4 regions of the Paenibacillus mucilaginosus 3016 genome follow, and region 1 is predicted to be linked to each of the others. Evidence: riboswitches for the same ligand, from Rfam matches in the RefSeq annotation. Region 1 holds a riboswitch; each other region holds the start of a gene.
What was found. Region 1 has a riboswitch for cyclic di-GMP ahead of PM3016_RS12350 (GGDEF domain-containing protein). Riboswitches for the same ligand answer to the same signal wherever they lie in the genome.

Region 1 (5,365 bases):
CGCGCAGCGTCACCGATGCGGCTATCCTGCTCGATGCCACGGCAGGCTATGACCCCGATGATACCGCAACGGCCTTCGGCGTGGGCCGGATTCCCGCAAGCTATACTTCGTTCCTGGATGCCGACGGACTCAAGGGAGCCCGGATCGGCGTGGCTGTGGAGCTGATCGGCTCGGAGCCGCAGCAGAAGGCGGTCAGCGACCTGGTCTACAAGGCTGTCGATGATCTGGAGCGGCTTGGCGCGCAGACGGTGCCGATCCTCATCCCGCATGCGGCCGAGATCGGGAAGTACCCGAGCCTCAGCGGCTACGAGTTCAAGTTCCACCTGAACGATTACCTGAAGGAGCTCGGGCCGAAGGCACCTTATGCGACGCTGAACGACATCATCGAATCGGGCCGGTACATCAAGACGCAGGAAGAGCCGATGAAAGCCCGCAACGCCCGCGAATCCCTTGATACGCAAGAGTACAAAGATATCGTTCTCTTCCGTACGAAGCTGACCCAGGAATCGCTGCTGAAGGTGATGGCGGATCATGATCTCGATGCGATCGTGTATCCGACCTCCGCTTACCCGGCGGCCCCGATCGGAGAGCCGCAGAACTCCGGTCCGAATACGAAGTTCAGTCCGTTCTCCGGCTTCCCTGCCGTTACGGTGCCAGCCGGCTTCACTCCGGACGGCCTTCCGGTGGGACTCGAGTTCCTGGGACGCGCCTTCGACGAAGGCCATCTGATTCAGCTGGCTTACGCTTATGAGCAGGGAACGCAGCACCGCAAACCGCCGGTCCTTCTTCCTTAATTCACGCATAGGCACTCATAAAATGAAACAGCCCCCTTGCCGCAGCTGCGGCAAGGGGGCTGTTGTCATTGGCATGATGTTCGTGGTCGGTACGCACAGCGGTGCAACCGCCCAAAGCAGGTCTATCCGCCTCGATAAAAAGCGAATCCCCGGCCCCCGCGTCGCTTGGCCTCATACATGGCCTGGTCCGCCGCATCGAGCAGGTCGGGCATCGTCCGTGCATCCTGCGGGTACAGGGCGATGCCGACGGACGGGGAGGTCCGGAGCGTCACCTCCTCCAGGCGGTACGGCTTCGAGAGGAGCTGGACGACGGCCTCGGAGAGCTCCTGCAGCCGCTCCAGGCTGCCGAGGGAAGAGAGGGGGACGGCAATGGCAAATTCATCTCCCCCGAGCCGGGCCATGCTGATGCCGTCTTTCTGCAGGGAGGACAGCCGTTCGGCCACTGCCTGCAGGAGCAGATCACCGGTGCGGTGCCCGTGATTGTCATTGATCGGCTTGAACTTGTCCAGGTCGAAGTAGAGAACAGCCACGGGCTCCTGTCCCGGGCCGGAGAGCTTTCCCTCAAGCTCCAGCTCGAACACCCTCCGGTTCAGCAGCCCCGTCAGGCTGTCACAGCTTGCGATCCTCTCCAACCTGCGGAGGGATTGGCGCAGTTTGTCGTTCAGCATCTCCCGCTCAGTGAGGAAGTGGATCTGCCGGACCAGCACGAGCAGCACGGTAAGGGTCAAGCCCCAGACGAACACGTCTGTCGTGAGGCGGTAAAAGACCAGAATCCCGATCAGCAGGAGCAGGCCGATATACGGAACGGAGAACCGGATCACGCGGCCGACACGCCCCTCGGCCCCGGCTGTACCCGGCTTGCCGGATAGGGAACGGAGTCCGGCCACCGCCATACAGAAGGCGGCTCCCGTCCAGAACGTGTCGATCCAGGGCTCAAGCGAATCCAGTGAGTGGATATCGATCAGCAGCATGTAGAGCGTATCCCCGGACATATAGCTTAGGCAGCCGATCGCGAGCATCCGCATCGTTCGGCGGCTCATCCGCCGCTCTCCGTTCAGCAGCCAGCAGGTGAGGATGAATACCATGAGCAGGGAGGTGATCGGGTAGATGAGATCGACGGAGATGGTGATGAGATCAAGATTCTCATCGCCCTGGTAGATCGGCTTGATCAGGAACTCCCAGCTGACGACGGCAAGACTCACCACGAGAATCATGGAGTCGAGCAGGTAACGGTTTTTCTCGCCCGAGCGCACCCATCCATAGAATGCGACCAGGTAGATCAGCGACTGGGAGACCCAGAAGATGTCCGCAATCCCGATGTCCGGTGCTTCCGTTTGCCATATCCATTCGTAGGAGCCCCAGATGAGCTGGGCCGTCATCTCGCAGAAGAGTGCGGTGCCGATCAGCAGCCAGAACCCCTTCTGGGGTCCGGTATGGGCACGGATGACCTGGATCACCACCCCGAGGGAGATGGCCGGTGCCAGGATATCCATCAGATAGAGCGGAAGAATATATTGGCCGTACCCTAAGGACACGGCAGCCTGCACGAAGACGAAGAGCAGACCGAAGATCAGCAGGCGGGAAGAGTGGATTGATCTCATGTTGGAAGCGCCCCTTTTGTAATCAAAAAAACCACCACCCAAGCAGGTGATGGTTGCGCGCACACCACTAAGGCAGCCCGGCTGCCATAGAATGAGAAGGTTCATTCCTTAGGCCCGAGGCTTTGCGTCCTTATTTTTCAATAAGTTTGCTATTGAACAAGTAGAGTTATGGATTGTCGAATGAAAAGCCGGAGGAAATAAATCGTTACATATAATAATAGACAATACGTTGGGATTCGTCAAAATGAAAAAAATGTCTCTTCAGGAAGAACCGTGTCAGATTCAAGAGAGAACGGGAAACAGCGGATTCCGGCGTACACCGGCAGAACCTGTGGGGAATGAAAGAAGGCCGGAGGGAGGACAGCTCCCGTTCCGGCCTTCGGCGTGCAGCGGCCGCCCGGGCATAAACCCGGACGGATTCGGCTGCGTTATTTTTTCAGCGCATCCTTCTTGACTTCTTCTACGAAGACATCGTGGGAATCGCGGGTGCTCCCCGGCTGAATCTCCACGAGCGAATACTTCTTGTCGCCGATCATGATGACGTCCTCAACCTCCGGAAGCGGCTCCTCGAGGTATACGGTCCCCAAATACGAATTGCTTTTCTTCAGTTTAATGTTCCAACGGAACTGCGGCTTGGCCATGTTCTTGTCCTCCTGAATTTCATATGAAATTCAAGTTACCACAGTTCCTCTCAAAATAAAAGGGAACGGAGGGCCGCGAGGGAACACAGATTCCTGCAAAAAGTACAGAAGAATGATATTTTACGGGGGTAATCCCTGTGGGAGCGTTTGCTATAATCGGTTCAGCGGTCGGCAAGAAGTTTGGTTAACCGCTTACAACGAAGTCAGGGAGGTCGTTTTGAGGCATGCGATTCGTGAAAAAAAGCACGGCCCTGCTGCTGGTGGCAGCCATGGCGCTGACATGGGTTCCGCAGGGGGCACGGGCTGCAGAGCAGGAGAGTGTGATCCGCATCAATCCCATTGAGGGGCTGAGCCCGGATTTCATTAAAGGCTCGGATGTCTCCATGCTGAGCCAGATTAAAGAAAGCGGTGGCCGTTACTACGACGGCGGCGTGGAGAAGGATGCGCTGCAGATCCTGAAAGACCACGGGACGAACTGGGTCCGTCTGCGGATCTGGAACAACCCGGTGGATCCGGACGGAAATCCGCTCGGGGGCGGCAATAATGACCTGGCGAGGACGGTGGAGACTGCCGTCTACGCGAAGGAGCTGGGCCTGAAGGTGCTGCTCGATTTCCATTACAGCGACTTCTGGGCGGATCCGGGCAAGCAGTTGAAGCCGGCTGCCTGGGAAGGTCTCAGCGGCGCCGAACTCGAGCAGGCGGTCTACGACTATACCGACAGCGTGATCCAAGAGCTTAAGGCGCAGGATGCGATGCCGGATATGGTGCAGATCGGCAACGAGACCAACGGCGGCATGATCTGGCCGGACGGCAAGACGTGGCAGCAGTCCGCAGGGGAAGAGATCGGCGGCTACGACGGGTTCGCGAATCTCCTGAAGGCGGGGATCCGCGCGGTGGAGGATAACGATCCGGAGGATCAGACGCGGATCATGCTGCATCTGGCGGACGGAGGAGACAACGACCTGTACCGCAGGGTGTTCGATGCGCTTACGCTCCGCGGCGTGAACTTCGATATCATCGGCCTCTCGTTCTACCCGTACTGGCACGGTACGCTGGAAGAACTGAAGCACAATATGAACGATATCAGCACGCGCTACGACAAAGACGTCATCGTTGTGGAGACGGCTTATGCGCATACGCTGGAGAACGGCGACGGGTTCACGAACATTTTCGGCCCGGCGGAAGAAAGCGCGGGAGGCTACAAAGCGACGGTGCAGGGGCAGGCCCAGGCGGTGCGGGATATCATGAACGCGGTTCATGAGGTGCCGGGCGGCCGCGGTCTCGGCGTGTTCTACTGGGAGCAGGACTGGATTCCGGTAGAGGGCGCAGGGTGGAAAATCGGAGAGGGCAACGGCTGGGACAACCAGGCGATGTTCGACTTCGAGGGCAATGCGCTTCCATCGCTCGATGTGTATAACCTCGTTTCGGCCCCGCTGGAGGGCGAGCCTTACGCGGCGGAGCTGGAATATGTGCAGCCGGTGACGCTGGACATTACGGTCGGCGGCGAGCTCCAGCTTCCTGCCGCGGTGAAGGGGGAGTTCAGCGACGACTCGATCCGCTTGCTTCCGGTGGACTGGGAAGCGGTGAGTCCGGAGGATCTCACGAAGCCGGGCACGCTCCGGATTGCCGGGACGATCGAAGGGGCTTCCCTTCAGGCGGAAGCGGTCGTTACCGTGGAAGGTACACGCAACTATGTGACCAATGCGGGCTTCGAAGCCGGGGATTTCAGCGGATGGACGCTGAGCGGCGATACGGAAGCACTCGATGCCGAGAATTCAAGCGCACCGGCAGGCAATGCCTACAGCGGCGATTATTCCCTCCATTATTATCTTGACCGGCCTTATACGTTCAAAGTGGAGCAGAAGGTTACCGGACTGCCGGACGGTACGTATACCGCGGCCGTACGCACGCAGGGCGGCGGCGGGGAGAAGAGCCTGAAGCTCTTCGCGGTGAATGCGGCGGGCGACAAGCTGACCGCGGACATCGTCAATACCGCATGGCATGAGTGGAAGCATATCGTCATTCCGAATATTACGGTGACCGGCGGAGAGCTGACTCTTGGGGTCGAGGCCGATGCCAACAACGGAAGCTGGGGCAGCATCGACGAGTTCGAGCTGTATACGGATCATTCCCAGGTCACACTGAGTGCTCCCGAAGAAGTGGAACCGGGCAGCGAGTTCTCCGTCGGGGTCGGCGTGGACGGGCTCGTGAATGTGATCGGCTCGCAGGACCTGCAGCTCTCGTACGACCGTGAGCTGTTCCAGTACGTAGGGGCGGAGAGCAGCGAAGCGGGTACCGTCGTTGCGGCGACGTATGATGCGGATGCCGG
Region 2 (5,365 bases), 3.0 Mb from region 1:
TTGTAACCTGAATTCACATATTGTAAAGGGTTATCATTTGTAAGATGGAACCTTTTGTAATGTGTGAATTTTTTATTTCAAATGAAGATAAAAGAACATGTTACAAATCAAACTTTGGAGGTTTTCTCACATGCAAACAGGTACAGTGAAATGGTTCAACGCAGAAAAAGGTTTCGGCTTCATCGAAGTTGAAGGCGGCAGCGACGTATTCGTACACTTCTCCGCAATCCAAGGCGACGGCTTCAAAACCCTCGACGAAGGTCAGCGCGTAGAGTTCAACGTAGTTCAAGGCAACCGTGGTCCACAAGCTGAGAACGTTGTAAAGCTGTAATACCCACAATGCAAAAGAAAAACTGCCCTTAACCGGTGTTAGGGGCAGTTTTTTATGGTCAAATGGAAGGGGGGCTTCCTGTTTTTCGGCTGAAGAACAGGGTGGAAGCGCCCCTTTCCTGAGGGAAAATCATAAGGAGGAGAATCATGTATTTTCGAAGAAAACCTGCTCCCGCGGCGCCGCTCGAGAACACGGCGGTATGGTCCTGCGAGCAGGAAGGCTGCCGCAGCTGGATGCGGGATCACTATGCGATGGAGCATGTGCCGGCTTGCCCGCTGTGCAATGTCCCCATGGTTCGAAGCATGAAGATGGTCCCGCAGCTTGTCGTCCCCCAGCGTGAAACGAAGAAGAAAAGCGCTACGATGTCCTGACGTTCCTGTCTGCTCCTGAAGTATGACCCTATACAGCGGTACGGCCTCTCTCCGGTTGGGAGTGGGCCGTACCGTTTTTTGCATGTCCTAAGGCTTGGGATGGGACCGACGCAGCTTGCTGCGGCATAAAGCCCACGGCTTGATCCCCGTCTTTACTGGTTCTATTCCTGCACAGCAAAGAGCGCCGAAGTATCCAGCTTCGGCGCTCTTTGCTTATCTTGTCGAAAGTGATAGTGAAAGCGAAGGCTTCCACTATAGCGGCGGCAGTGCTGTCCGTATCGCTTCGTTAGACCCTGTTGCGTCCAATGGAGCGCAGGATCAGGCTTACGATAAAGACCAGCGCGATCGATCCGATCAACGCAGGGACGATATAGAAGCCGCCGACTTCCGGACCCCAGTCACCCAGGAGAAGACCACCGAGCCATGCGCCTACAAAACCTGCGATGATGTTACCGATAATGCCGCCGGGGAGATCTTTCCCCATAATCATGCCAGCCAGCCAACCGATGATACCGCCAATAATCAAGGACCACAAGAAACCCATTTGAACTACCTCCTTTTTATTTGTGTATGAAGCGTTGGATGCTTACTATTAACCTATCAAATCGCGGTAGAATCACGCCGATAAAAGAAGCAGTCCCCGTACAAGAACAGGGGCAGCCGCAAAGACCGGCGACAAGAGAATTCGGGAAGGAGGCTTCAAACGTTACCCATCAATCGGACACTATCACGAACTGCTTGCTCAGATTGCCGGCGGAGAACAGGGCGAGGCGGCCTGCATCTTATCGAAGCCTTTAAAGCTTTCAATGAGGTGCCCGGCGTACTTCAGATCTCCTTCCCGACGGCCGGCAAGTGCTGAATCCTTCGGCGAAGCGGGGTGTCATCGCTGGTTGGAACCCCTTCTTGAGGGCGCTGTTGACCCGGGGCGCCGTTTGCATCCGTAGACCGAGGCGGGCGGCTCCGGTTTATACCGGGAGTCTGGCTGTATAGGGAATGCGGGCTCCGTGATTCAGCAGAGACAGGACGGCAGCGGACACCGTGCCGCCGACGTATTGGATGTGCACATCGACACCGTGCAGATAGGCTGCTTCCAAGAGCGGCACGCAGGCCGCCGGCTCATCGGCCGCGTGGAGCCGGGCCTTTCGGGGAGAGATCGGTTCTTCTAGCAGAGTAATAAAGGGGAATAAAGCTGTAAGTTATCAGGTACCGGCAAGTGAAGTGAACAGCCGGGGGAAAGGGTTTTCCAAGTTAAGGAGATCCTTGCGCGTAATTCGATATTTTTCGACAAAAACTTATGATTTAAGGTATTTGTACCTAGAAACCTAGTGCTTTTCTATAGACAGTTCGCCCTAAATCGAATATGATAGAGATGTACAAATCATATTCTAGTGAAAAGGGCAAAACGCAGGAAACTGCGTGACGCAAAGCCACAGGGCCTGAACCCTCAAGGGATTCTCTTGATGGAAGGCAGCCGGTTGCCACAAGGAATCATAGCTCAATGCCTATGAACCTTGTCCGGGGTTCTTTTTTTATTGGACCAATGCCCCTCACACACCAAGAAAGGTAGGACTAAATTCATGGGCAAACCGTATCGCTCGCATTTCTCTTTCTTTGTTTCCTTGATGCTGCTCCTTCAACTGATTCTTCCGGGAGTAAGCGCCTTTGCCGCAGAAACGAATTCGTCCATCCTGCCGCCAAGCAACTTGGCATCGCAGTTTGTGACCCCGGATGACGTAAAGCTTTCGTGGAGCTCCGTGTATGGAGCCACAGGCTATCAGGTTTATGAGATCGGAGAGGGTCAGTTGAAGCCCCTCGCCAAATCGACGACAACCTCTTACACGCTGAACAACCTGGCCGAAGGCAGCTACACCTACGTGGTGTCGACGCTGAGCGCCGAAGGGGAATCGGGACCGAGTGCTCCGGTTCAAGTGGATGTCGTTTATCCGGAGATGGCTGCGCCTGCAACACTGACGCACACCATCCAGAATGGTAACGATATTGTACTGAGCTGGGGTTCCTCCGCGAACGCCCAGACGTACAGCCTGTACAGCATTTCGGCCGATGGCAATGCCTCGCTGATCACGACTACGGCTGCACGGACGTTCACTATAACGAACACTCAAGCAGGAACTTATACCTATGCAGTATCCGCTGTGAACTCGCTCTATGGCGAATCCCAGCGCAGCAATCCGCTTCAGGTGACCGTGGGAACACCGGTTATGGCTGCACCGACGAATCCTGCATACACGCTGTCGAACGGCAGTGATGTAACGCTTCGCTGGAACTCCGCCGCCTATGCCAATTCGTATAAAGTATACCAGATCATCGACGGACAACCCGTACTGCAGAAGACGGTAACCACCACGAGCACGGTCTTTACGGCCCTGCCCGCAGGTGACTATACCTACGAAATCCGCTCATACAGCGACCGTTTCGGCGAGTCTGCCGAAGGCGCCAAGGTTTCTTTCACGGTAAGCAGCATTACGATGCTTGCTCCAACTAACTTCGCAGCCAAGATTCAGAACGTGAATGACATCGTCCTGACCTGGACGGGCGCCGCCAATGCAACAGGCTACAAGGTGTACCAGATCGTAGACGGTCAGCCGGTACTGAAGGGTACGGTGACCGGCACGTCGGTAACCTACACGAACCAGCCGGCAGGCGATTACACGTTCGAGATCCGTTCGACGAGCACGCGTTACGGGGATTCCGCCGAGGCGGCCTCCGTATCGATCACCGTTGGCTCCGTCACCATGGGTGCGCCAGGGGCACTGGCCGCCAAGCTTCAGAATGTGAATGACATCGTCCTGACCTGGACTGCCGCTGCGAACGCAACCGGCTACAAGGTATACCAGATCGTGGACGGACAGCCTGTGCTGAAGAGCACGGTAAGCACGCTGACGGTCACGTTCTCCAATCAGCCAAGCGGCACGTATACGTACAAAGTGCACTCATATTCTTCCAAGTTTGGCGAATCCGCTGAAGGCAGCGAAGTTTCCATTTCCGTCGAGGTTCCGGTGATGCAGCCTCCTGCCAACCTGATCCAGACGGCCAAGAACGCGACGGACTTCGTCCTGTCCTGGGATGCGGCCGCCAACGCGAACTCTTACAAGGTGTATCAAATCGTCAATGGACAGCGCACGCTCAAGAGTACGGTGTCCACCACCAACATCACGTTCTATAATCAGCAGCCGGGCAGCTATACCTACGAGGTTCGCAGCTATTCGAACCGCTTCGGTGAATCGGCAGAGGGCACACAGCTTACGTTCACGTTGAATGGTGAGACGATGGCCGCCCCAACCGGGCTGACGCATACCATTGCCAACGGCAATGATCTGACGCTGAAATGGACCGCGGTTCCTTACGCCAACAGCTATAAGGTATACCTGGTTTCCGGCGATCAGAAAGTGCTGAAGAACACGGTTACTGCAACATCGGTTGGGTTCTCGAACCTTCCGGCTGGGGAATACACTTATGTCGTTCACTCGGTGTCCAATACTCTGGGCGAATCCCCAAGCGGTGCGGAAATCATCGTACCGGTCGTGCATCCGGTCGTGGCTCCTCCGGCCAACCTGACGGTTAAGCTCCAGAACGGCAACGATGCGGCTCTTACCTGGACCGCCGCTACCTATGCGAACAGCTATAAAGTATACGAGCTCGTGAACGGGGAAAAGGTACTGAAAACCACAGTGACTTCCCTTTATGCTACGATCTCCAAATTAACGAACGGTGAGCACACGTTTGTCGTTCACTCCGTCAGCACCCGTTTCGGGGAGTCTCCGGAGGGAAGCCAGGTGTCTGTAACGGTGAATGAGCAGACGATGCTGCCGCCGGCCAACCTGACGCACACGATCTCGAGCGGCAATGATGTAACGCTGAGATGGACGGCCTCTACTTATGCCACATCGTACAAAGTGTACCAGATGAAAGGTACCGAGAAGGTACTGGTGAACACCGTTACAACCACTTCGGCTATCCTGGCCAATCAGCCGGAAGCGGACTACACCTATGTCGTACACTCGGTCAGCGACCGCTTCGGCGAATCGCCGGAAGGCAGCACACTGACGTTCACGCTGGACTTCCCTGTCATGCAGGCACCGGGGAACTTCCGCCATGCGATTTCTTCGGGCAATGATATCGTGCTCTCGTGGAACACGGTCTCCTACGCAACAGCATACCGCGTATATGCCATCCAAGGCGGTCAGCGCGTACTGAAGAAGTCGGTAACGAGCACGTCCATGGTAGAGTCGAATATGCCGGAAGGCAGCTACGAGTATGAAGTGGTTTCCTACAGCGACCGCTTCGGCGAATCGCCGGTAGCTTCCAAGGTGGCTTTCACTCTCGTATGGCCGGTGGTTCAGCCGCCGACACTCAAAGGCTCTGTGTTCAATGCCAATAACATGACGTTTACTTGGAACCCGGTTACTTGGGCGAACGAGTACCGCCTCTATGAAGTGATCGGCAATACAAGACAGCTGCTCTACAAAGGCACGGCACTGACCTACAAGGTATATAACCTGACGGAAACGACGCATCACTACGAAGTAACGGCCGTCAGCACCCGGTTCGGCGAGTCGGCTCCATCGGTGCGTTGGAGCGAGAATATCATCTATCCGGAGATGCAGCCGCCAACAGCGAGCATCAAGCTGATCGACGGCAAGAC
Region 3 (5,365 bases), 3.0 Mb from region 1:
CTGCGGCAAAACGACGCTGCTGCGCCTGCTCGCCGGCTTCGAGGCCCCGAGCTCCGGCGAGATTCGGATGAACGGGACGCTTGTCGCCGGAGGCGGCGTGCTCGTGCCGCCGGAGCAGAGAGGCCTCGGCATGGTGTTCCAGCACTTCGCGCTCTGGCCGCACATGACGGTGGCCGAGCATATCCGGTTTCCGCTGCGGCACAACCGGCATCAGGAGCCGGCGGCCTCCCGCGAGGAGCGGGTCCGCGAAGTGATGGAGGCGCTCGGCCTCTCGGCCCTGGCGGACCGCCGGCCGCATCAGCTCTCCGGCGGCCAGAAGCAGCGGGTGGCGCTCGGACGCGCGATTGCGCCCCGCCCCCGGCTGCTGCTGATGGACGAGCCGCTGAGCGCGCTCGATGCCCTGCTCCGGGTGGAGATGCGCCGGGAGATCCAGGAGGCGCACCGGCTGAGCGGGGCCGCGGTCGTATACGTGACCCACGATCAGGGAGAGGCGCTGGCCATGGCCGACCGGGTGATCGTGATGAACCAGGGGCGGATCGAGCAGGCGGGCCCTCCCGAGGAAGTGTACATGCGCCCGGAGACTCCGTTCACCGCCCGGTTCGTCTCGAAGGCGAACCTGGTGGAGGGCAGCTGGGAAGAGGGCGGGTTCCGGCCGCGGGCGGGAGGCTCGGCGGAGCTGTGGGCCTGCGAGGAGCCGCCGCCTGCCTTCCGGCAGCACGGGGTGATGCCGGTCCGGCCGGGCGAGCTGATGCTGGGCTTCGCTGGCGGAGGCGGCATACCGGGCCGGGTGACCGCCGCCCAGTTCCAGGGCAGTGAATACCACTATTACGTCGACACGGGCACGGAAGTGTGGGAGATCCATGCCACCGACCGGTTCGCCCTTGGCTCCCACGTCACGGTGTACTGGGGCGGAGGGAATTCCTTCCCTCAGGCCTGATCGGATGGCGGGGCGGAAGAAGGGGATCGGAAGGCAGCGCCAAAAAGACCAAGGGACCGCGAGGGCCCTTGGTCTTTTGGTGGTTGTGTTCCGCCTCATCGCGCGGACAAAAGCAAAAAAGCCGGCTTCGCAGCGGGCTTCGCTTCACATACAAGAATCAAAATCTCGCCAGGGCTCGATTTGATCTTGCGGTGTACTCCGTATCATACGGAAGCACTGTTGACGGGAACCGCTCCGACACCGGTTTTGCGGAGCTTGACGGTGAAGGAGGTCTCGCCGGGACGGGAGTCGAAGGAGAGCACGCCGGCGTGCTGCTCTACGAGCTGCTTGCAGATCGCAAGGCCGAGCCCGGTGCCGGTGGTCTTGCTCGTGACGAACGGCGAGAAGAGCTTGTCCTTGACGTCCGGGGGAATGCCCGGGCCGTTGTCCGTTACCCGTATATAGGTGTGATCCCGGTCCTCGAAGCCGTGGATGGATATCATCTTGGGCTCGGAGGGCTCCATGTGCTGTACCGCATCGATGCTGTTGTTGATGAGATTGATCAGCACCTGCTGCATCCCGACCTGCTGTACGCGCAGCCGGATGTTCGGGCCTTCCACGCCGGAGAGCAGCTCGATGCCTTCGCTGCTGAGACGCGGTGCAACCAGATTCACAATGCCCAGAATGAGCTCTTCCATGCCGACCTCGCGGAAGGGCTCCTGCTCTTTGTTCTTAGAGAAGTTCAGGAAGTTGTTGATGTGCATCTGGATCGTGTTGAATTCTTCCTGAATGATCGATACGTAATGCTTCACGGCGCCTGCCGATTCGGCCGGAATCTTCGAGGTCAGCAGCTTCAGGAACCCGGAGATCGTGGTCAGCGGGTTGCGGATTTCGTGCGCCATGCTGGCCGCCAGCTTGCCGGCCATCTGCAGCCGCTCCTTGTGCATCTGGGTCATGGCCGAGTCGAGCTGCCGCTGGGAATGCTCCCAGAAGCCCGAGGATATCACATACTGGATCTCATCGATCCGCCCATGAATGCGGGGCATGTCGGAGATCAGCTCGTCTCCGGAAACCAGGCCTTCCGTATACAGCTCGGTGGAGGAGGCCAGCAGGATGGAACGCCATAGATGGGAGCTCTCCAAAAGATGGGTGGGCGGCGTGCTCATCGATACATGATAGCGGGTGAGCGCCGGAATCACCGGGAAGAGCGGGTGAAGCTCCAAAGGGATATGCCAGTCATTGACCAGGTGAAAATAGGATTCGGCCGTCCGCAGCAGCTCTGCGGAATCATACCTTCCGGGAAAGCGTTCTTCCACTCCGCTGACCCACTGAGTGATGATGGGATTCATTCGCGTTAACAGCAATCCTTGAAGGGTAGTAGACATCCTGCCTGCATATGCTCCTTTTGTGTATCAATCCATATGGAGTTGTCTGCGGTCGATTTCATCCCGCAGCAAGCGGATGAAGCTGGGCTCCAGTTTCAAATCGAGAGCCAGGAGATAGGCCTCCAGAAGATCTTCATCCGATAATTTTTCAAGGGAATGATTCAAGCTGGTAACCTCCAAAAGGACAAATTCTCACGAGATCAGAAGATTTGTGCCAAGGTAGAATGGTGCAGATTCTGATGATCGCTGATCACGCATGGACTGCCCCTGCAGACAGTACAGCCGCTTGGGTTAGACTAACGGCAGCCCGGCAGCCGTGGAACAGGATGTTCGGTAGGCCCGTGGCTTTGCGTCCTCCCCTTTAGAGGAGTTTGCCTTTGTCGGAAGTTATACTTCTATTGTATTGATTCCTGGCGTATTTGTATAGACTCCAAGACCTGCTTTCGATACATTTCACCTTACAAAACGAGTCTTTTGCCCTGAAAAACAGGTAAAAAATAGAAAAAATGCAACAAGTGAGCGGGGAGATGCGTTAAAAGTTTGTGGAAATTAAATCCATATATAGAAATAAGGAGTGTGTTTTAGGATGAATTATCGGAAGAAATCCTTTTCTCGTACCCGTTTACTAGGGACCTCCCTGCTGCTGTCCTCCCTGCTGCTGACGGCGGCAGGACCGGTTTCGGCCCAGGATGCGGCGGGTCCTGCTGCGGAAGGAGCGCATTTCTTTTTCTCCTCAGCCGCCAGGCACAATGTCGTCATGGATGATGCAGGGTCCCTGTGGTATTGGGGCAATAAGGCACAGGTCACCGGCGGGGAGACCATCGTTCACGACAACAAGCCCGAGAGGATCATGAGTCTCGCAGGCGCAAAACAAGTTGCGGCTTCCGTGAAGCGGAATCTGATCCTGAAAGAGGACGGGACGGTGTGGACCTGGTCCTGCGACTGGGTGATCGACCCGATGACGGGAGAGGGAGGGTCGAAGTTTTCCGTCCCCCAGCAGATCACGGGGTTATCCAATATCGTGAAAGTATCTGCCGGCATGTCCCTGTACGCCGCGCTGGATAAGGAAGGCCGGGTATGGATGTGGATCGATCCGCCCTATGGTACGGGAGAAGCGAGTCCCGTTTCCGATCTGTCGGATGCAGTCGATATCTCGGCAGGCATTGGCTCTCTTGTTATCGTTAAAAAGGATGGAACCGTATGGCAGTGGAAGCAGTTCGAGGGCTTTAACCTGAACACAGACAAGAAATTCACTAAGGTGGAAGGGCTGGAAGGGATCGTAAAGCTGTCTCAAGGCGAAGAGGCGGGCCACTTTATGGCCATAGACAAGCATGGCGACGTATGGGGCTGGGGGAATAATGTGGTCAATCAGATTGGACCTCAGACCGAACCTGTATCCGACCGGGATAAACCGGTGATCCGGAAGCCGGTCAAAATCCAAGGGCTTAGTCACGTAACCGAGGTGATCACAACTTCTTTTTCCACCCTCGCTTTAAGTGAGGACGGCTCGTTATATTTCTGGGGATTGAACCCGGCTTGGGCGTCGGGATCGAAGGAGACGATGAAATGGGATACTCCCCAACCATGGGCAGGCCTTCGAGACATTATCGCAGTAGAAGCGGGGGAGAGCCATTATCTCGCGCTTCGAAAGGATGGTACGCTCTGGGCCTGGGGGGAGAATGCGCTCGGCCAGCTCGGGGACGCTACGTTCCGCAAATCACTGACACCGGTGCAGGTCAAGCTGCCGTAACGGCTGTCTGAGCAGATAAGGCGCAGGTCCGCCGCGTCCTTCACTTTTCCTTCTTCCGCCCCTATCCAAAAAGCCCCTGACCTGCCGCACCGGTTCATCGTTGCGGCAGATTACGGGGCTTTTTGGAGCTGACCTTGCATAGTGGACCGAGCTTAAGCGGTCAGGCTCTCGTCCGCGAGAAGATAATAGAACTCGCCGTCCGCCCCGTGAATGACGATGCGTCCGGCCGCGTCGGTGTCCATATCGAGCACCTCGGCCGGCGTGAGGATGCGAAGTTCGCGGGTGCTGCTATGTAAAACGTGATAGATCATGAGTGCGTTCTCCCGGGTTCTGTGAAGTGATGCCGGGCCTCTTCACTTGGGGCCCGGTATGCTTCTATCATACCGGGGGAGAAGGGGGTGTGCCAGCGGCACTTCCTGGAAGCGGAGGTGCTTTGAAGTGCCTTGGGGAGCCAGGAGCTGATGCGAGTCTGTCAGGGATTCATCAGCTTCCGGCGATTGAAGGCGGCGGCGGGGATGGGAGACAATGGAAGCGGCGGGGTGAAGCCCTGCATAGATTTTTGCGGTAGAGGAGGGCTCTAATGCCGTCACGCATTATGCATTTGATTATCGCCGACGCCCTGGCGAAGGAGGTCGGCGCCCAGGCTCCGGGCGCCCTGCTGCTCGGCGCCCTGGCACCCGATGCCGCGAAGGCGGATGAAGCCGCGTCCGAGGCGCTGCATTTTGCCTCAAGGTCGTATATTGCTTACGGCGACTTCCTGCACCGCTACGGAGAGCGGATGCCCGATCCGTTCCTGCTCGGTTACTTGTCGCACCTGGTCGGCGACGATATCTGGTCGATCTTCGTGCATGCCAGCGGACTCCGCGACAGGGTCCGGGAGGAGCCGCGGCTCGCCAAGGTGTATTACCGGGACTTCCTGCTCTGCAACGCCAAGCTGCTCGAAGCCTACCCGAAGGAGGAGCTGTATGCCGCTCTGCTAGAAGCGGAGATTCCGTCCGGCTGGAGCGGGCGGGAAGGGGGGCTCGGTCCGCTGCTGGCGGAGCAGAAGCGCAGGGCGCTGCTCGATTTTGACTACCCTGCCGCCCACCTGACCGAAGAGCTGCAGCTGATCACGCTGGGTGACGTGCATCTCGGGATGGACCGCTGCATTCAGCGGACGCTGGACCTGTACCGCCCTTGGCTCCAGAGTGACCCGGACGCCAGGGAGGATGCCTTTATTCTTCATCCTCATCATCTTTGAACAGCTCATGAAGCAGCCGGTCCCGATTCTCAAGAAACTGGCGGGTCAGTACATAGTGTGCGGTGTCTTCATAG
Region 4 (5,365 bases), 2.8 Mb from region 1:
CAAAGCCATATCAAGGACAACTCCTATCCGGTATTCCGCTTAGATTCTGACATTCTATTATAGCTTATTATTAGCCATTTTGTCACGCAGTTACACTTTTTGGTACCCGAGGTTATGTAAAAAGCCGGTCCCCGCCCGTGCGAAGCCGGCTTGATCGCGGGCAAATCCCTGTCAGATCCGCCCTCCCTCTTATTCTTCCGGCTGCCCCGAGATCCGCCGCAGCTCGTTGGCCAGCCGGTTCACCTCGGTCCGGCTTTCCTCATCCTCCGCGGCGTAGTAGATCGCGGACAGGAAGCTGATCAGCTTGTTCGCATCCTCCGGCGAGATCAGCACCTGGGGCTTCGGGGGCGTAACGATCGTGCAGGCCTTCAGCTCGTCAGCCACATCCTGTACGAAATTCGCAAACGATTTGCCGAGCAGCCGCAGGGGCGTCTGCGGATCGCTGCGCCGTGCCGGGTCGAGGATGTAATGTCCTGTAATGTCCGTCAGCGGATTCAGTCCGTACCGGTAGCAGGCATAGGCGAAGACCCATACGTACCGCTTGTAGGACTCCGTGAGATTGATGCTCCCGCCGTAGCACAGCTCCACCGCACCGGCCGTGTCGTTGGCATCGGTGCCGTAGCGCGCGTTATCGCTCGTCACGTTGTAGATCACATGATAGGCTTTCTCCGCCGCCCCCGTCAGCAGGGGGATGCACTCGATGATCTGCTGGTCGTCGACGAACAAATGAGCGGAGGAGGCCATATCGTTCCTTGTCCGCTCATAATACGCCACGTTCGCCGCTGCCGTCGAGCTCGGATTGCCCGTATCATGGGCAACCATGAACCGGCAGCGTGCCAAAGGAAGCTTCGGCCTTCTCTGGCTGGGTCCGGTCAAGTAACGCGGAATGATCTCGTACTTCATCAAAAACGCCACGTTCCTCACCACCTCTTCTTCTTTCTTACAGCATATGCTGCAAGGAGGTGGACGGTACGCGGCGCATACGTCGGCTGTTATAAGATTGTCCATACGACCCGCTTTGTTCCTTGGGAGGCGAAGCCGGATTATTTAAAGATCCGCTTGGCCGACTCTTCCCGCTTCGTCCGGAAATGCGTCTCCACCTGCTTTTTCAAAACGTAAGCACGCAGAGAATTCGCTTTATCCTTGGCCAGATCGATGAACTGGGCCCCATAATAAAACTCCCCGTTCTCGGTCTTCTCGGTTCTGGCTATCTCCGCACGGCACGGCATTTCGAAACCGAGCTGCAGATGCAGATGCACTACGGCGCCTTTGCCGATACCCAGGTCTTCTCTGATCGTAAACCCGATCCCGCTGATGCTGATGTTATGCACGCTGAGCTCGATCTTGTCTTCGAGCAGCCGGTCGGTGCCGTCAGCCATCTGTACCGAGAGCACCCGGCCCTCTTCCTTCACGGTAATCCGGGGGTTTTCCCGCTTCTCGGCAAACAGGTTCCGGTTCTGCGGGGGATTGATGATAATCAGGGCACCGTGGTCCTTGGCCACCACGGTGGATTCGAACATATAGATCCCGCCCGGAGAATACACGGTAAGCTTCACCGTATCTCCGAGGTCGAATACTTTGTACTCCGACATTTCGATCTCCAGAATATCGCCTTCCGCAAAGCTCAGAATACCGGTAGATACGAAATTCGCCTTCTCAACGACCGTCCGGCTGTGAAGCAGGATGCCGCTGGGGCTGCGGTACTTCTCGTCCGTAAGACTGTAGGCTGATCTTGCTGCAGCCATCTTCATCATGGGGTTGCCACCTCTCGCATTGGATGTTTGTTCTGGATGTTGGGGAGCAGCCAAAGCAAAAAGGCCGACTCCATTCGCAAAGAGGGATCCGCCGTGTTGTTCGTGAGTCCATTCGGCGGCCAGGCTGTCATAGTCCCTGCAGGACCGTAGACCCTAAGCTTTGCGTCCCTGCCTTTCGGCAGGTTTGCCATGAAACGAATGTTTCTTATGATATGCATAGTTACTTAGCATCAGTTATTAGGCACTAATACCTATTCATACTCTTCATTATAGGTACGAATCCCTGATACATCAAGCCTTTTTTCGAGGATTTTTCCCGCCATTTATTCACATGTGTATAAACCATGTTAGTTATTCACATTGTTAAGGGCCTGTGGATAAGTTTGCTGGCCGGAGAGAGACTTGCTCTATCAAGCGCTTTTTTCTACAATGGACTGGGAAACGGATCGGATTATCCACAAATTTATCCACAGCGTGTTGACAAAGAATAACTTCTGACGGCACCCTGTCCACATCAGCAGAAATGAGAGGTTAGCAGCTATGGAGGAAGAACACGTACGCTTCATGCGTGCTGCGATCGAAGAAGCACGCAAAGCCGAGGCGATTCGGGAGGTGCCGATCGGGGCGGTCATCGTCCGTGAGGGGGAAATTATCGGCCGCGGCTATAACCGGCGGGAGACGGATAAAGATCCGCTGGCCCATGCGGAGCTGATCGCCATCCGCGAGGCGAGCGAGCATCTGGATGCCTGGCGGCTGCTGAACTGCCGCTTGTATGTAACGCTGGAGCCCTGCCCGATGTGTGCGGGCGCCATCGTCCAGTCCCGCATCGTGCAGGTGGTCTATGGAACCCATGACCCCAAGGCCGGATGTGCCGGCACCTTGATGAACCTGCTGCAGGAAGAACGGTTCAATCACCGGGTCGACGTGGTCAGCGGTATCCTTCAGGAGGAATGCGGCTCGATGCTGACCGATTTCTTCCGCAGGCTGAGAGGAAAAAATAAGCCGGGCGGTCACCAGTGAAGCCCCCATACCCCCATAGCCCGAAGGGGAGAGGACAAGCCGCTTGTCCCTCCCCTTCGTTGTCTATCTGGCCTTCTGGCGCAGCGGCCGGAGCCACATGACAGCCAGGCCCCCGGCTGCCAGCAGCGCAAGTACATACCAGCCGTACCGGGTCACTGCACGGGAGATGACCTCGATCGAGTCCCCGAAAAAATACCCCAGTACGAAATAAACCATCGTCCACAGCAGTCCCGTCAGGTACGAATAGAGGGCATAGGTCCGGTAGGACATGCCGTTGATGCCGACCAGGTAGGGGACGAGATGGCGGACGACGGGAAGAAAGTAGCTGAACACCAGCGTACCCGAACCGTATTTGTCGAGCATGGCATAGGACTTTTCGATATAAGGCTCCATGCTCTTCTTCTTTCGGAGCCGCTCCAGCACGGGAGGCCCCATGACCCGGCCGAGCACATATCCGAGGGTTAAGCCGGAGACAACGCCCACATACGTAATTACGAAGGCCGGAAGCGGGCTCAGCAGATGCAGCGCACCTACCATGCCGCCGGTCATCACCACAACCTCATCCGGAATGGGCATCCCCACGATGCCGAGCCACAGGGCGAAGAACAGCGCGAGGTAGCCGAACTGGTGAATGTAAGAGAGCAGCGTATCGATCGTGATGGTCTCCATCTCCTTTCGAGGGCGGCATGTCAGGCGGCCCCGTACTCTATCCAGATTTCCCGGAGAGCCCCTCTCCTAAACGCCGAAGAACCGTTCCGGTTAAGGAACGGTTCTCTCTCATTGGCCCTGCGCACTCTTCCGCACTCCCTCTTCTTACGGGGGCTTCCGTCACATCCGCCTGCCCTGCCCGTTACCACGGCTGCCCAGCAGCAGCCGGATGCCGCCACCGATGAGCAGCACCGAGACGACGAAGGTCTGAAAATACCGCTCGAACCAGTAGACGATTCTTTGCTGGGTCTCGGGGGTCACCCACAGGTCGAGCACCTGCAGCAGCACTTGATCGAACAGATAATAAATACCGAGACCGAGGAGTCCAATACCAATCCCGCGCTGATGGTGCAGGATCCACTCGACGACCGGGATATCCCGGAGCTCCTCCTTCTCCCATCGGGAGATATGCTGAAGGGCGTCGAAGAAGCTGAAGAACCACAGCAGGGGAATCAGGAACATGAAGAGGGAGAGCCGCAGCACATCCAGAATGTAGACCGCGAGCAGAAATCCCGCCATGAGCTGGAATCCCCTCTTCTGGAGGCCGAGATACATATGGCCCGCTCCGGGGAAGACGGAGAGGATCGCCGCCAGCGTGCGGTTCTTTCGCCCGGGTCCGCGCCACTCTTGAAAATCATCGAAAAACGTCCGGTCCAGCAGCGGCTCCCCGGCTTCCCGGCGCTTCAGAAGCTGTACGCAGTCGAACATGCAGTACAGCCAGACGATGGGGAGAACCCCGAGGAAGACGAAGAAATCGTCCTGACCGGTTAATGCTGCGAGGAACAGCGTCATTACAATGAAGCCGAAGAACACCGCCATGAAGGCCAGGCCCCGCTGCATCAGTCCGAGATGAAAGTGCCCCAGCCCCGGAATCAACGAAAGGAATACGGTAAAATAACGGTCGTTCGCCGCTGCAGGCGGGTAATCTTGAGATGCGTGTGTACGTCCTTCGTTTGCATGAGGACTTTGGAACGATTGCGGCCCCTCTTCGCTGTATACTCGTCCCGGATATGAAGAGGGCGGTCTCGTCGGATGGGAGGAAGTCAGAAGGGACACGATCATGTCCGCGAGGTTGATCAGCCCCACGGCAATGCCGCCCAGACACAGGAGTATGCCCAGTTCAGTCTCCCTGAATATCACGGCAGACAAGAACGACAGGAGTGCCAGTCCGAAAAATAAGATCCCATAAATCATCCCTTTGATGATTCTGCCCCTGTACAGGTGTCCGAGTCCCGGTATGAACGACAGCAGCAGAGCGGCCATCGGATGTTTTGTCGTGTTCATCGGTTATCCCCTCTTTCTCGTTTGGGCTCAATCCGGTCAAGCAGGCCGACCGTTTTTTCCATCCATCTTACGGAATAAGGCTCCGTCTCGGACGCCGGACGGGTAGAATCCGGAGGTGCCTGCTCCACGGCCGCCGAAACGCTGCCCAGCAAGAACTGGAAGGCGCCGGAGCTCATGAGCAGCATCGTGATGGCGGCGGCGGCTCCGTAATGGAACAGCGGATGCTGGAGCCAGAGCAGCCGGTGACGGCGGCTTCCGGTCTGTCCCACAATGGCGGGCGCAGCGGAACGATGCTCCAAATCCCACTGCTCCATCACCGATGCCTGCAGAGAGGCCGCATCCGGCTCCGGCAGCTCTTCAGCTAGCTCCTCCAGTGCCTCCAGATATAGCTCGAAACAGGATGCGCAGTCCTCTGCCAGGTGGGCATCACATACGTCTCTTTCTTCCGGAGCGAGGGTGCCCCTTATATAGTCGAGCCATGTTTCCCTTGGCATATGGTTCATTCCAGATCCTCCTCCCTCCATGCTTTGCGCATATACTGCTTGGCCCGGTAGAGCTTGGACTCCACCGTTTTGACCGCCACCTGCTGCTCGTCGGCA

Region 2: linked by a shared signal. The riboswitch ahead of PM3016_RS36020 (OmpL47-type beta-barrel domain-containing protein) and the one ahead of PM3016_RS12350 (GGDEF domain-containing protein) in region 1 are both predicted to bind cyclic di-GMP.
Region 3: linked by a shared signal. The riboswitch ahead of sda (sporulation histidine kinase inhibitor Sda) and the one ahead of PM3016_RS12350 (GGDEF domain-containing protein) in region 1 are both predicted to bind cyclic di-GMP.
Region 4: linked by a shared signal. The riboswitch ahead of PM3016_RS00150 (PilZ domain-containing protein) and the one ahead of PM3016_RS12350 (GGDEF domain-containing protein) in region 1 are both predicted to bind cyclic di-GMP.

The regions. Positions count from the first base shown of each region.
Region 1 is NC_016935.1:2,872,366-2,877,730, forward strand. Features, by position in the region: gene PM3016_RS12345 (amidase family protein) at 1-794, shown strand, start outside; gene PM3016_RS12350 (GGDEF domain-containing protein) at 917-2,395, opposite strand; cyclic di-GMP riboswitch class I at 2,464-2,556, opposite strand; gene PM3016_RS12355 (hypothetical protein) at 2,824-3,036, opposite strand; gene PM3016_RS12360 (glycosyl hydrolase 53 family protein) at 3,261-5,365, shown strand, end outside.
Region 2 is NC_016935.1:8,598,700-8,604,064, reverse strand. Features, by position in the region: gene PM3016_RS36035 (cold-shock protein) at 131-331, shown strand; gene PM3016_RS36030 (cold-shock protein) at 478-702, shown strand; gene PM3016_RS36025 (GlsB/YeaQ/YmgE family stress response membrane protein) at 989-1,246, opposite strand; gene PM3016_RS39055 (hypothetical protein) at 1,707-1,868, shown strand; cyclic di-GMP riboswitch class I at 2,089-2,185, shown strand; gene PM3016_RS36020 (OmpL47-type beta-barrel domain-containing protein) at 2,280-5,365, shown strand, end outside.
Region 3 is NC_016935.1:5,861,877-5,867,241, reverse strand. Features, by position in the region: gene PM3016_RS23955 (ABC transporter ATP-binding protein) at 1-937, shown strand, start outside; gene PM3016_RS23945 (sensor histidine kinase) at 1,141-2,265, opposite strand; gene sda (sporulation histidine kinase inhibitor Sda) at 2,329-2,466, opposite strand; cyclic di-GMP riboswitch class I at 2,600-2,687, opposite strand; gene PM3016_RS23940 (RCC1 domain-containing protein) at 2,888-4,051, shown strand; gene PM3016_RS38815 (hypothetical protein) at 4,204-4,362, opposite strand; gene PM3016_RS23935 (zinc dependent phospholipase C family protein) at 4,632-5,291, shown strand; gene PM3016_RS23930 (AAA family ATPase) at 5,266-5,365, opposite strand, start outside.
Region 4 is NC_016935.1:27,069-32,433, reverse strand. Features, by position in the region: gene ychF (redox-regulated ATPase YchF) at 1-9, opposite strand, end outside; gene PM3016_RS00155 (peptidoglycan recognition protein family protein) at 190-915, opposite strand; gene PM3016_RS00150 (PilZ domain-containing protein) at 1,044-1,754, opposite strand; cyclic di-GMP riboswitch class I at 1,866-1,953, opposite strand; gene tadA (tRNA adenosine(34) deaminase TadA) at 2,295-2,774, shown strand; gene PM3016_RS00140 (DedA family protein) at 2,838-3,443, opposite strand; gene PM3016_RS00135 (hypothetical protein) at 3,603-4,766, opposite strand; gene PM3016_RS00130 (zf-HC2 domain-containing protein) at 4,763-5,269, opposite strand; gene PM3016_RS00125 (RNA polymerase sigma factor) at 5,266-5,365, opposite strand, start outside.